Terriglobus albidus: one gene and its partner. The protein of the gene in region 1 interacts with the protein of each later gene in a pairwise test. Links are inferred from orthologs where the notes say so. Each region holds a gene or a part of one and is shown in the gene's direction. Other genes may lie near its edges.

What was found. Proteins that work in one complex are often made in the same cells at the same time.
Region 2: the proteins of FTW19_RS06905 (region 1) and lpdA interact in binary tests that used the Escherichia coli proteins (3 or more experiments, as listed by UniProt). The link is inferred for Terriglobus albidus from one-to-one orthologs.

Annotation. Positions count from the first base shown.
Region 1 is NZ_CP042806.1:1,712,424-1,720,919, reverse strand. Bases 460-3,767 are described here. They hold FTW19_RS06905 (ATP-dependent helicase), read left to right. Parts: upstream 460-834; coding sequence 835-3,567; downstream 3,568-3,767. Other genes in these bases: FTW19_RS25730 (hypothetical protein), read left to right, coding at 3,638-3,767; FTW19_RS06910 (hypothetical protein), read right to left, coding at 460-604. In the rest of the region: FTW19_RS06915 (TIGR00730 family Rossman fold protein), read right to left, coding at 1-185; more of FTW19_RS06910, read right to left, coding at 251-459; more of FTW19_RS25730, read left to right, coding at 3,768-3,793; FTW19_RS06900 (amino acid permease), read left to right, coding at 4,071-5,636; add (adenosine deaminase), read left to right, coding at 5,848-6,879; FTW19_RS06890 (hypothetical protein), read right to left, coding at 6,979-7,530; FTW19_RS06885 (hypothetical protein), read left to right, coding at 7,641-7,913; fabD (ACP S-malonyltransferase), read left to right, coding at 8,095-8,496. UniProt on the Escherichia coli protein: A helicase with DNA-dependent ATPase activity. Unwinds DNA duplexes with 3'-5' polarity. Translocates on single-stranded DNA with 3'-5' polarity. Initiates unwinding more efficiently from a nicked substrate than double-stranded DNA.
Region 2 is NZ_CP042806.1:785,328-789,102, forward strand. Bases 1-2,936 are described here. They hold lpdA (dihydrolipoyl dehydrogenase), read left to right. Parts: upstream 1-728; coding sequence 729-2,144; downstream 2,145-2,936. Other genes in these bases: FTW19_RS03285 (AAA family ATPase), read left to right, coding at 1-99; FTW19_RS03290 (DinB family protein), read left to right, coding at 103-621; lipB (lipoyl(octanoyl) transferase LipB), read left to right, coding at 2,264-2,936. Outside these bases: more of lipB, read left to right, coding at 2,937-2,995; FTW19_RS03305 (2-oxo acid dehydrogenase subunit E2), read left to right, coding at 3,137-3,775. UniProt on the Escherichia coli protein: Lipoamide dehydrogenase is a component of the glycine cleavage system as well as of the alpha-ketoacid dehydrogenase complexes.

The DNA of each region.
Region 1 (8,496 bases):
GTCGCATCGGCCACCGCGCCCATCAGGCCGACACGGGCGCCACCATAAATTAGACCGATATTCTGCAGGGCGAGCTGTCTTCCAAGGTCCTCGGCGACAGCCCGATACTCAGGCCTGATTCCATTGGCAGAGGCGCAAAAGACACAGATATTGCGGGAAGGCGAGATGGCTGCCGGCGAAGACATACTCCATTAGAGTACGCCTTCACCGCCAGCCATCCGGTAGGGGAGCGGATTGAGAAATGTGAACCTTAGTTCAACGCCAGGGTAGCGTTGTTCATGTCCTTGGAGAGCTGCACCATCAGGGTGCCAGCGGCGACCTTGTCGGTGGCAGTGTTGCTGTAAACACGGGTACCGTCAGCGGCTTCGAGCTGCTTGCTGCTCTTTGCGGCGATCGTCACAACGTCATCGCCGATACGAAGCTCGCGTGCCTCATTGGAATCGTTACGAACGGTGAACTTGATGGTCTTGCCGGCTTTCTTCATGGAGGTCTGTGTATCCGGGGTGCCCTTCTTGAAGAACGATGCGGCGTGCGCGGTAGGGGCCAAAGTCATGGCGGTGAAGGCGATTGCGAAAGCGGCGCGCGTAACAGTCTGACGGTTCATGTGAGTTCTCTCCTTTACGGTGGCTGATCGAATCTCATCTGGCCTAGGTTCAGGTGATTTCGTCACGCAGGAGGCATTACGCGGCCTGTTCCCACTTTGTTCCACCTTTTTTCGAAATTAATTTCGAGTAATTTTCTGCACTTTGCCTGCTAACGTCCGCTCGTCACGGCTGTCTTATATGCTCTTGTGCGCTGCGGCGGTAAACTTGATGCAGGAGTAGTTTTCTCGTCTTGCAGCATCTTCTCGACAAGTTGAATCCGCAGCAAAGAGCCGGTGTAGAGACCGTCGATGGCCCTGTGTTGCTGCTTGCCGGCGCCGGTTCCGGTAAGACCCGCGTCATCACGCACCGCATCGCGTACCTGATTGATCAACGGGGTGTCTCTCCTGATTCCATCCTCGCCGTGACCTTTACCAACAAGGCCGCGAAGGAGATGGAAGAACGCGTCCTCGCACTTCTGGGCCACGGCTCGCTCTCCAAACCTTCGATCTCGACCTTTCACTCGTTCTGTGTGCGCACACTGCGCCGCGATATCGAAGCGCTGCGTGTGAACAACGTCGGTCTCACCAAAACATTCGCCATCTATGACGAGACCGATCAGCAGGCCGTCGTGAAGCAGGCGCTGAAGCGGCTGGGCATCGATGACAAGCAGTTGAAGCCGCGTGTTGCCCTTGGACGAATCTCATGGGCGAAGAATCACATGATCGATCCGCAGGAGTACTTCCTCAACTCCGCCAATCCCCTGGAAGAGCGGATCGCACACATCTTCAAGATCTATAAACAGGAGCTGGCCAAAGCGAACGCGCTGGACTTCGACGATCTTCTGCTCGAGACCGTGCGCCTGTTCAAGTCCTCCTCAGAAACACGCGAGCGCTACAACCGCCGCTATCGCTACATCCTCATCGACGAGTACCAGGACACCAACCGTCCGCAGTACGAGCTGATGAAGATGCTCGCCGGCGATCATCACAACGTCTGCGTCGTCGGCGATGAAGATCAGTCCATCTATAGCTGGCGCGGTGCCGATATTCGCAACATCCTCGAGTTCGAAAAAGACTTTCCCGAGGTACAGACCATCCGTCTGGAACAGAACTACCGTTCCACCCAGGTCATTCTTGAAGCCGCAGGCGCCGTCGTCTCGAACAACACGCAGCGCAAGGGCAAGAACCTCTTCACCACGCGCGATGGCGGATCACTGATCGGCTACTACGAAGCTCCTGACGGGGAAAACGAAGCTCTCTTCATCGCCGATCGTCTCAAAAGCTATCTAAGGAAGGCTTCAGAAGCTGACGGCGAGGCGCGCTGCGCTATCCTCTACCGCACCAATTCGCAGTCACGTCTGGTGGAAGAAGCGCTGCGCCGTTACCAGATTAAGTACACGATGGTCGGCGGCTTCTCGTTCTACGAACGCTCCGAGATCAAAGACATGATCAGCTACCTGAAGCTGGTCCAGAATCCGCATGATTCCGTCGGCCTGGCACGCGTCATCAACGCGCCTGCACGGGGCATCGGCAAGACTACGATGGAGACGCTCGAGCGCCTGGCACTCGAGACCGGCATGTCCACATGGGATGCCATTGGCCAGGCCATCAAACAACGCCTGCTGCCGCAACGCGCCCTAACCGCGCTCGAAGGCTTCAAACGGCTGATCGAAGATGCGCGCGCCATGCTTGGTCCTGACTTTGCAGAGAAGCTCGCCGAAGATACGGCCGCCGCAACAGACGAAGATGTATCGTTTTCGTTCGCCGAAGCAGAAGCAGAGGTTGAAAACGAAGAGGCCGACACCTCCTTCGACACCAGCTTCAATTTCAACTTCAACTTCGACTTCGGCCCGACGGAGGAACAATCTTCCATCGCCCCGGAAAACGCACACGGTACCGAGGATGTCTCCTTCAATCCCTTCGCTCCGGTATTGGAGAAGCCCACTCCTGCGTCCAAAGCCGATGCTTCCAAGGAAGATGCCTCGACGGAAAAGCTTGAGACCAGCATCCGCGTCGACGGCTTCCGCGCGCCCGGAGATCCGGCGACACTTCCCGAGCTGATCAAGTTCCTCAACGACCGCTCCGGCTACATCCGTGCCCTTGAAGACGAAGGCACGCCCGAAGCCTTCTCCCGCATTGAAAACCTGAAGGAACTGGCCAATGCCGCCCAGGACGCCCAGGAACGCGGCGAGACCCTGGCCGACTTCCTCGACCACGCCGCCCTGGTCTCCGACGTCGACCAGTACCAGGCCGATGCCAAAGTCACGCTGATGACCCTGCATGCGGCCAAAGGCCTCGAATTTCCGCTGGTCTTTCTCTGCGGCATGGAAGAGGGACTCTTTCCGCACTCGCGTGTCCTGCAGGATCCCACTGGGCTCGAAGAAGAGCGCCGCCTCTGCTACGTGGGCATCACCCGCGCCATGGACACGCTGATCATCACCCGGGCACGCTACCGCCGCCGCTACGGCAATGACATGCCAGAGGCGAGCATGCCCTCGCGCTTCCTGGAGGAGATCCCCTCCCGGCTGATGGAGGACCTCGGCAGCCCGCGTCCCACCCCGTCCTGGTCGAGCGGCGAGAGCCGCTACGGTGGCGGACGCTATGGCCAGCAGCGGCGCGATCCCTATGAGGAGGGCGAACGCCACTACTCCTACGAGGACGAAGACCAGTCCGGCAGCCGCGGACGTCCACAGCAACGCTATGGCAGCGGCAGCGGGGGCGGCCGTTCCGGCTCCTCGATGGACAACATCGCCAGCTTCTTCTCCCAGCGCGGCCAGAAGGTCTCCCGCCCGAAGATGGACCTCCCTGAGCCTACCGGCAAGACCGGCATGGCCCGCGGAACCCGGGTCCGGCACCCCAAATACGGGGAAGGAATCCTGGTTCGGCGTGAAGGCGAGGGGGATGACGCCAAAATTACGGTAGAATTTCAGAAGCACGGCGTTAAGAAGCTGGTGGAGAAGTTTGCCCAGCTCGAACGCATCTAGGCCGCATCCAAGGGATTCCGCATCCAGGCGACCTGGGCGTGCAACGTTTTCAGAGAACAGAGAGAAGACATTGGCAAATACCAAGAGCGTTACCGACACAACCGAGCGCAAGAAACTGAAGCGCGCTGCCCGTAAGAAGGCGGCTCCCAAGGCCAAGCGCACCACCCCGCGCGGCTCCAACAAGCAGAAGGTCCGGAAGTTGTCACGCGGTCAGTCCAAGCGTTAATAAGCCGCACGCTCTTCCAACAAGCAGTCAAAGCAGGGCCCGCCTACGCAGCGGGCCCTGCTTTTTGCCGTCTGGAATCTCATTGCCTCCAGACCGATGGAGCATTTCTCCTAAGGGTGTGAAAGCGGAGTTTTGGCTGTTTGCGCCGTTTTCCTGCGAAGAAAACGGCATTCGCAGATTTATCCAAAGCTACAGTATTAGGAGAATTGCTCTAATCTTGCTGTAATCGAACCTGAACCGACACCACATCCGCAGGAGCACTTCGCTGGCCCGGCAAATCTTCGCCACTAAATCCATTGACAAGCTCATCGCTGAGTCAGAGCAACCGGAACGAAGCCTGAAAAAGACACTCGGCCCGGTCTCACTCACCGCGCTGGGCATCGGCGCCGTCATCGGCTCCGGCATCTTCACTGTCATTGGAACGGCCATCGGCGGCAATCCCTCCAAGTTCGCGGACTGGAAGGCTTCGCCCATCATCGATCTGATCCTGCATCACGGTTCGGTCGCCGGCCGCCCAGGCGCCGGCCCAGCCCTGGCGCTCTCACTGATTCTGGTCGCCATCGTCTGTGGCCTGACCGGCCTCTGTTACGCCGAGCTCGCCAGCATGATTCCGATCGCCGGCTCGGCCTACACCTACACCTACGCCACCCTGGGCGAGCTCATCGCCTGGATCATCGGCTGGGATCTCATCCTCGAATACGCCTTCTCGAACATGAGCGTCTCGGTCGGCTTCGCTGCACACGTCGTCGACCTGATCGACTGGCTCGGCATCAAGATGGATCCCAAGTGGCTCTCTCCGGCCTATCTGCCGCTTGGCCTGCAGGATCTTGCCGGGCACGATATTTACCAACCGGGCTGGCACTTTGGCTTCAATATTCCGGCCTTCCTCATCGTGCTGATCCTCACCGTGATCCTCGTCCGCGGTATCCGTGAATCCGCCCGGACCAACAACGTCATGGTGCTGGTGAAGATCTTCGCCATCCTGCTCTTCATCTTCTTCGGCCTGAGCTTCATCCATCCCGGCAACTACCACCCGTTCATCCCGAACGGCTTCCCGGGCGTGCTCGCCGGCGGCTCGATCATCTTCTTCACCTATATCGGCTTCGATTCCGTCTCTACCGCGAGTGAGGAGTGCCGCGATCCCAGGCGCGATGTTCCCATCGGCATCATCGCTACGCTGGTGATCTGCACTCTGCTCTACGTCGGAGTCGCCGCTATCCTGACCGGCATGGTGCCCTGGCAGTCCATCGCGGGAGATGCCGCTCCCGTGGTCACCGCGCTCAAACGCATCAGCCTCACGCCCGAAGGTCATCGCCTGCATTGGGTGCGTCTGGCGGTACTTCTCGGAGCCATCGTCGGCATGATCTCCTCCATTCTGGTCTTCCAGCTTGGTCAGGCCCGCGTCTGGTTCGCGATGTCACGCGATCGCCTGCTGCCCGATGTCTTCAGCAGCCTGAACCCGAAGTACCGCACCCCGGCCTTCGCGACCTGGTTCGCAGGCATCCTCGTAGCCATTCCGTCGGGCCTCTTCGATGTGGGCTCGTTCGCCGAGATGTCGAACATCGGAACCCTCTTCGCATTCGTTCTGGTTTCCATCGGCGTCATCGTATTACGGCGCCGTCAGCCGGAACGTCATCGCGGCTTCCGCGTTCCCTTCGGCCCGGTCATTCCCATCCTCAGCACCGTCTGCTGCCTGCTTCTGATGGCAGGCCTGCCGGCGATCACCTGGGTACGCTTCTTCGTTTGGCTGACGATCGGCCTTGTAGTCTACTTCTCCTACAGCCGCAAACGCAGTGAGTTCGCGCCCAAGGCAGAGAGCGTCGCTAGATTGCAGGAAAGGTGATTACCACGACCTTCGCATGCTCTCCACTGAGAGCGCGATACCGGCCAGCGGCATGTCCATCAACGTTGCCTGCTAGAGCATTTTCCCTGTTGCTGGGTATCCCGCTAGAGGAGTGCAGCGGCGTTTTCATTGCGGAAAACGCCCATAGATGCGGAAGCCCTACACGGCACCTACAGGGAAAAATGCTCTATTGCCCGGTACACTAACATTTATGCCGCAACGGCCTGCGTATCCTCTCGACCTCGAACCGCGCGACTGGCTCCGCCGACTGCCGAAGTGTGAGCTGCACCTGCACCTCGAGGGCACGATCGAGCCGGAGACTCTGGTCGAGCTCTCCCGCCGGCATGATGCCACTCCCCTTACGCTGGAACAGGCCCGCGCACTCTACCGGTACGACAACTTCCTTGAGTTTCTGATGGCCTTCAAGGCCGTGACCGAACGCCTGCAGACACCAGAAGACTACGAGCTGATCACCTACAACATGGTGAGCGCGCTGGCCGCCCAAGGCGTCGTGCATGCCGAGGCCTACGTCTCTTTCGGCATCATCTATTTCATCAAGCAGCTCGAAGTCGAGCCGTTCGTCGAAGGCATGGAGCGTGGCCGCCTGCGCGCCGAAAAAGACTTCGGCGTCACGCTGCTTTGGATCATCGATGCCGTACGCCACTTCGGCGTGGAGGAAGCCGCCCGCGTCTTTCGCAAAGCCGCCGAACTGCGCGAGCAGTACCCCAGCATCGTAGGCATCGGCATCGGCGGCGACGAAGCACGCGGCCCTGCCGATCAGTTCCGCGATCTCTATCTCGAAGCCAGAAAGGCCGGCCTGCGGCTGACAGCACACGCCGGTGAATCAGTCGGCCCGCACAGCATCTGGTCTGCCATCAACATCGGCGCGGAACGCATCGGCCACGCTCTCACCGCCACCCAGGATACGGAGCTTCTGGAGGTGCTCGCCGAAAAGCAGATTCCTCTGGAGCTGAACATCACCAGCAACCTGAAGACAGGCTGTTGCCCTTCGCTCGACTCCCATCCGGCACGCGACTACTTCCACTCCGGCCTGATGGTCACGCTCAACTCCGACGACCCACCCATGTTCGGCGCCAACCTGCTGGACGAATACATCCTCGCCCACGAGCAACTCGAGTTCACCCTGGAACAGATGCGCGAGCTCGCCGCCAACTCCGTAGAAGCCAGCTTCCTAGGCCCGGAACGCAAGCTGGCGTTGCTGCGGCGGGTGGAACAGTTCTAGAAAAGCGATTGAATAATTGAAGGATGGAATGATTGAATAACGCCGCTGCGCCTGACACGGACATCATTCAATTATTCAATAATTCCATCATTCAATTTCTCAGGGAGCAGGTACCATCACTGCATTCGGATCCACCTTCGGAATCCCGAAGTGACCGCTCAGATGCAATAGATCCAGCGGACGAAGCTGGCATGAGATCGAGATGAAACTCATCTGGCGAGACTGGCGGATCAGTACCGAGACATCGTCAATCTGTGCTCCGCTGAAGTGCATCCATAGATCGGTCCCTGTTCCGGGATCGCGCTGGTTTGCATTTACCAGGTGCTTCCACCCCGCGGCTTTGTACTCAGCGGCTACCGACGCCATCTGCTGCGGGTCATAGCCGATCTCGTCGCGGAAGTGATAGTTGGTTACGGTAATTCCGTGGATCGCCGCGGCAGCTCGGCGAGCGTCTTCATCCGCTATCAGCGAATCCGCGGAGTCCAACATTGCCTTGTCAAAGCTGAAGCTGGAGCGCGATCCGGCGGAGCCCATCATCTCCACCCCCTCGGGGATACGGTTCATCAAGGGTTGCTGCGCACCGGAGCCGGCGCTAAATGACAGAGCCAGCAGCGGTAATGCCAGAAAACGAAGCCAGGAACGCATCTTCATCACCTTCTTAAGAACCCGAAGTTGACGAGTTGGTTACTCATGGACAGAAAATTTCCCCGGAAACTAAGGCTTTCTGCAAGCCATGCCGATGGTGCGTTATGATGCATGGCATGAAGCCGTTTGGAAAGCGCCGCATTTTTGGCACAAGGCTCGATAAGATTCCTGCCGTAGTGATTGAATCTCTACCCAGCAGCGAGCCCTCGCGCTCGCGCGTGCTGAAGACCGTCGGCTGGGTCTCCGCCGGCCTCGGCGCCGTTGCTCTGGGCCTCTTCGTAGGCCGCGAGTTGCGCCAACGCTACAAGTTCAATCGCCGCACCCCTTACGACGCCTACTCGCACGCAGGCGACGAGATGCAGGATGTGGAGTTCGGCGTAGGAATCTAAAGGCAGGTTGCCAGTTAACAGTTTCCAGTTCACGCGTTAAGGCATGGGTAGAGTCGAGAATTCGATCTCTCCCATGCCTTAAGTATTTAACCGACCTACAGAAACCGCCACTAAGCCTCCAACTGGCAACTGGCAACCGTTAACTGGCAACTGTTGCTTCATTTACCATGCCCCTATGAGCATGCAAAAACTGGCTTTTCTCTTTCCTGGGCAGGGTTCCCAGGCGGTCGGCATGGGCCGCGATCTCTATGACAATTTTCCAGTCGCAAAAGCGGTCTTTGACGAAGCCGATGCTGCGCTTGGGTTTCCGCTCTCGAAGCTCTGCTTCGAAGGCCCGGAAGAGGAGCTGAAGCTCACGGAAAATACGCAGCCTGCGATCCTGACGGTCTCCGTGGCCGTCCTTCGCGTGCTCGAAGAGAAGGGCATTCGGCCGGCCATCGCCGCCGGACACTCACTTGGCGAATACTCTGCCCATGTTGCCGCCGGCACGATCAGCTTTGCCGACGCCGTCCGCACCGTAAAGAACCGCGGCAAGTTCATGCAGGAAGCTGTCCCCGCCGGCCAGGGCACCATGGCCGCGGTT
Region 2 (3,775 bases), 930 kb from region 1 along the record:
TGGGCCGATCGCCATCTCTATCACCTGCTACTTAACTCCTGCATGGGCATTGACGCAATGGTGAAGGCGACGATTGATGCGGCGGGAACCATTGGGTAGGTGATGCCTACGCTCGGCGAGCTGGAGGAGCAGAAGAAGCTGTTGCTGGCGCCGCTCTTAGAGTGGACTCCCGCACGGCGATCGTTCCGCGAGGAGCCCGAGGCCTGGTCTGCGACTGAGGTGGTCTGCCATCTGGCGAAGACCGAGGCTACGGCTCTGCGGGCGGCGCGTCAAAATATCGCGCAGCCGCATGAGGTCGAGAAACAGGACCGTGTCAACGTCCGATTTCTTCACCGGCTCTTCTCAACCGATCGCAGAGTGAAGGTTCCGGAGATCGCCAGCCATGTCCTCCCGGAGAACAACCCCGATTGGGACCAGGTTCTGACGGAGTGGCAAAGGACGCGGAAGGAGTTGGAGACCTTTCTCTCAACAACACCGGAGGGATTGCAGGGCGGCATTTTCCGGCATCCATCGGCGGGCTGGATGGACCTTTCCAGCATGCTCGACTTCTTCGCTGTGCATATGCAGCACCACTGCTTCCAGTTGGAGCGAATCGCGGCGGCATCGTCCCACATCCTATAGTTGTGCTGTTATCGGCCATGTCATATCGAAAATCGCACGGCAATGCCGGGCAGCGTAAAATGGTGACGTTTGTGTCATCCCACGTCTTGAAGTAAACGGAGATTCCCTTGGCAGATACGATCTTTGATGTTGCAGTAATTGGCGGCGGACCCGCGGGATACACCTGTGCGATCCGTGCGGCGCAGTATGGGCTGAAGGTGGCATTGATTGAGGCTACCGACAAGATTGGCGGTACCTGCCTGCATGTGGGTTGCATTCCCACCAAGGCCATCCTGTTCTCCGCCGAGGTCTACGATCACTTCAAGCACGCCAAGGAGTTCGGCCTGGAGACCACCGGCGAGGTCAAGGTGAACTGGCCCGCCGTCGTCGGCCGCAAAGCGGACATCGTCACCAAGCACACCAAGGGTCTCGACTTTCTGATGAAGAAGAACAAGATCACGGTGGTGCGCGGCTACGGCAAGCTGACCGGTGCGGCCAAGGGTGGCGTGCACACCATCGCCATCGAGGGCGGTAAGGAGTCGCAGGTCCAGGCCAAGAATGTTGTGCTGGCTACCGGTTCCGATGCCCGTATGCTCCCCGGCTACACCGCTGACGACAAGATCATGACCAACATCGAGATCCTCTCGATGGACTCGGTTCCAAAGTCGCTCGTAGTCATCGGCTCAGGCGCCGTGGGTGTCGAGTTCGCCTCCATCTTCCGCAGCTTCGGCTCAGAGGTTACGGTTATCGAGGCTCTGCCGCGTATCGTGCCGGCCGAAGACGAAGAGGTCTCCAAGGAACTGCTGCGCCAGTTCAAAAAGCGCGGCATCGACGTGCATCTCTCCGCCAAGGTCGACAAGATCGAAAAGACCAAGAGCGGCGTGAAGGTCGACTTCACCACCAGCGACGGCAAGCCTGCCGCGAAGGAAGCGGAGAAGGTTCTGGTCGCCGTGGGCCGCGCTCCCCGCACCGGCAACGTCGGTATCGATAAGACTAAGGTCAAGGTAGACCGCGGCTTCGTCGAGGTGGACGAGTACATGCAGACCGCCGAGCCAGGCGTCTATGCCATTGGCGACATCGTCATGGGCTTCCCGCAGCTCGCACACTCCGGTTCCACCGCCGGCATGCTGGTTGCCGCCAAGCTGGCAGGAAAGTATGCCAAGCCGATGAAGCGCAACCTGATCCCGGGCTGCACCTACTGCGAGCCGCAGATCGGTTCCGTGGGTCTGACGGAAGCCAAGGCAAAGGAAGCCGGCTACGACGTGAAGGTCGGTAAGTTCCCGTTCGTCGGCAACTCCAAGGCAACGATCCTGGGTTCGCACGACGGCTTCATCAAGGTAGTCGCCGATAAGAAGTACGGCGAGATCCTCGGCGTACACATCATTGGTCCGCTGGCCACCGACATCATTGCGGAAGCGGTGACGGCGATGGAACTCGAAGCGACCATCGAGTCCATGATGTTCACCGTGCACGCTCACCCGACCGTTGCCGAGGCCCTGCTCGACGGCTTCGCCTCGGTTGAAGGCATGGCAATCAACGTTTAGCGATTCGATTCGAAGGACATGGGGCTTTAGCTTCTGAGGATGGACCTCAGGGGCTAAAGCCCCTTGCCTTCTCCAGATGGTTGCGGCACGGCTGAAGCCGTGCCCTTAAGCAAGGCGCGATGCAGTACATTCACCTCCTTCAACTCGGACGAACCACCTACGCTGACGGTCTTGAGATCCAACGGCAGGTCATCGAGGCGCGCAAGCAGAACCGTATCGGCGATACGCTGATCCTGCTGGAGCATCCTCCCGTACTGACGCTGGGCCGCAACTCCCATCGCGAAAACGTCCTCGCCAGCGATGAACTGCTGGCTCGCAAGGGCGTGGAGCTGCACGAGATCAACCGCGGCGGCGATGTGACCTATCACGGTCCGGGACAGCTTGTCGGCTATCCCATCTTCGATCTGCGCGGCGACTGGCCGGGCAAGCGCGGGCCGCACCTTGGGCCAGTCGACTACATGCGCATGCTGGAAGAGGTCATCATTCGCGTCTGCCATGACTTCGGTGTGCTCACTCAGCGGGTGAAAGGCCGCACCGGCGTCTGGACCATCCCCGGCGGATCGATCCCGGAGAAGAAGATCTGCGCCTTCGGCGTGCATGTCTCCATGGGCGTCACCTCGCATGGCTTTGCATTGAATGTGACCACGGACCTTCGCGATTTCGATCTGATCGTGCCCTGCGGCATCACCGACCGCGCCGTCACCAGCCTGGAGTTGGAGGCGCCGGAAGGCCGGGAACCAGCGCCGACGCTGGCCAACGCAGCCAACTCGGCGGCACGTCACATGGGCCACGTCTTTCAACGGCAGATGCTGGCGGTGGACTCACTCGACGAGTTGATGAATATCGCCTAAATGTTCGTTTATCGGTTTGGGACGGTTTTCGAGCCTGTTTTATGCGGTATAGAATCGGGAGTTGCAGTGAGCTCCGTTCGCTGGACGGCCGCTCGACCTCAGTTTCACTTGTAATTTGAATTCACTTTCTCAAGGATCATCATGCCGACTGACGTAGTCATGCCCCAGATGGGCGAGTCCATCACCGAAGGCACCCTGACCAAGTGGCTGAAGAAGCCGGGCGACAAGGTAGAGCGCGACGAGCCGCTCTTCGAGATCTCGACCGATAAGGTGGATGCCGAGATTCCCTCGCCCGCAGCCGGCATTCTGACCGAAGTCAAGGTGCAGGAAGGCGCCACGGTCGGCGTGAACAGTGTCGTTGCCATCATTGCGGAAGAGGGCTCGGCAGTTGTCGCCGCTCCCGCTCCGGCTGCCGCTGACGATAAAGCTGCCGCTACCGAAGCCAAGCAGGAGCCCGCACAGAACACTGGTTCTGCGGCTGCTTCGGCTCCCGCTGCTGCGCCTGCTGCCGGTCCGGGTACAGACGTCGTCATGCCCCAGATGGGTGAGTCCATCACGGAAGGCACCATCACCAAGTGGCTGAAGAAGGTCGGCGACTCCGTCCAGCGTGACGAGCCGCTCTTTGAGATCTCGACCGACAAGGTTGACGCCGAGATTCCCTCGCCCGCAGCCGGTGTGTTGAGCGAGATCAAGGTAGAGGCGGGTGCGACCGTTGCCATCAATACCGTGGTCGCCGTCATCGGCGGAGGCGCGGGCAAGGCTGCCGCTGCTCCTGCTGCC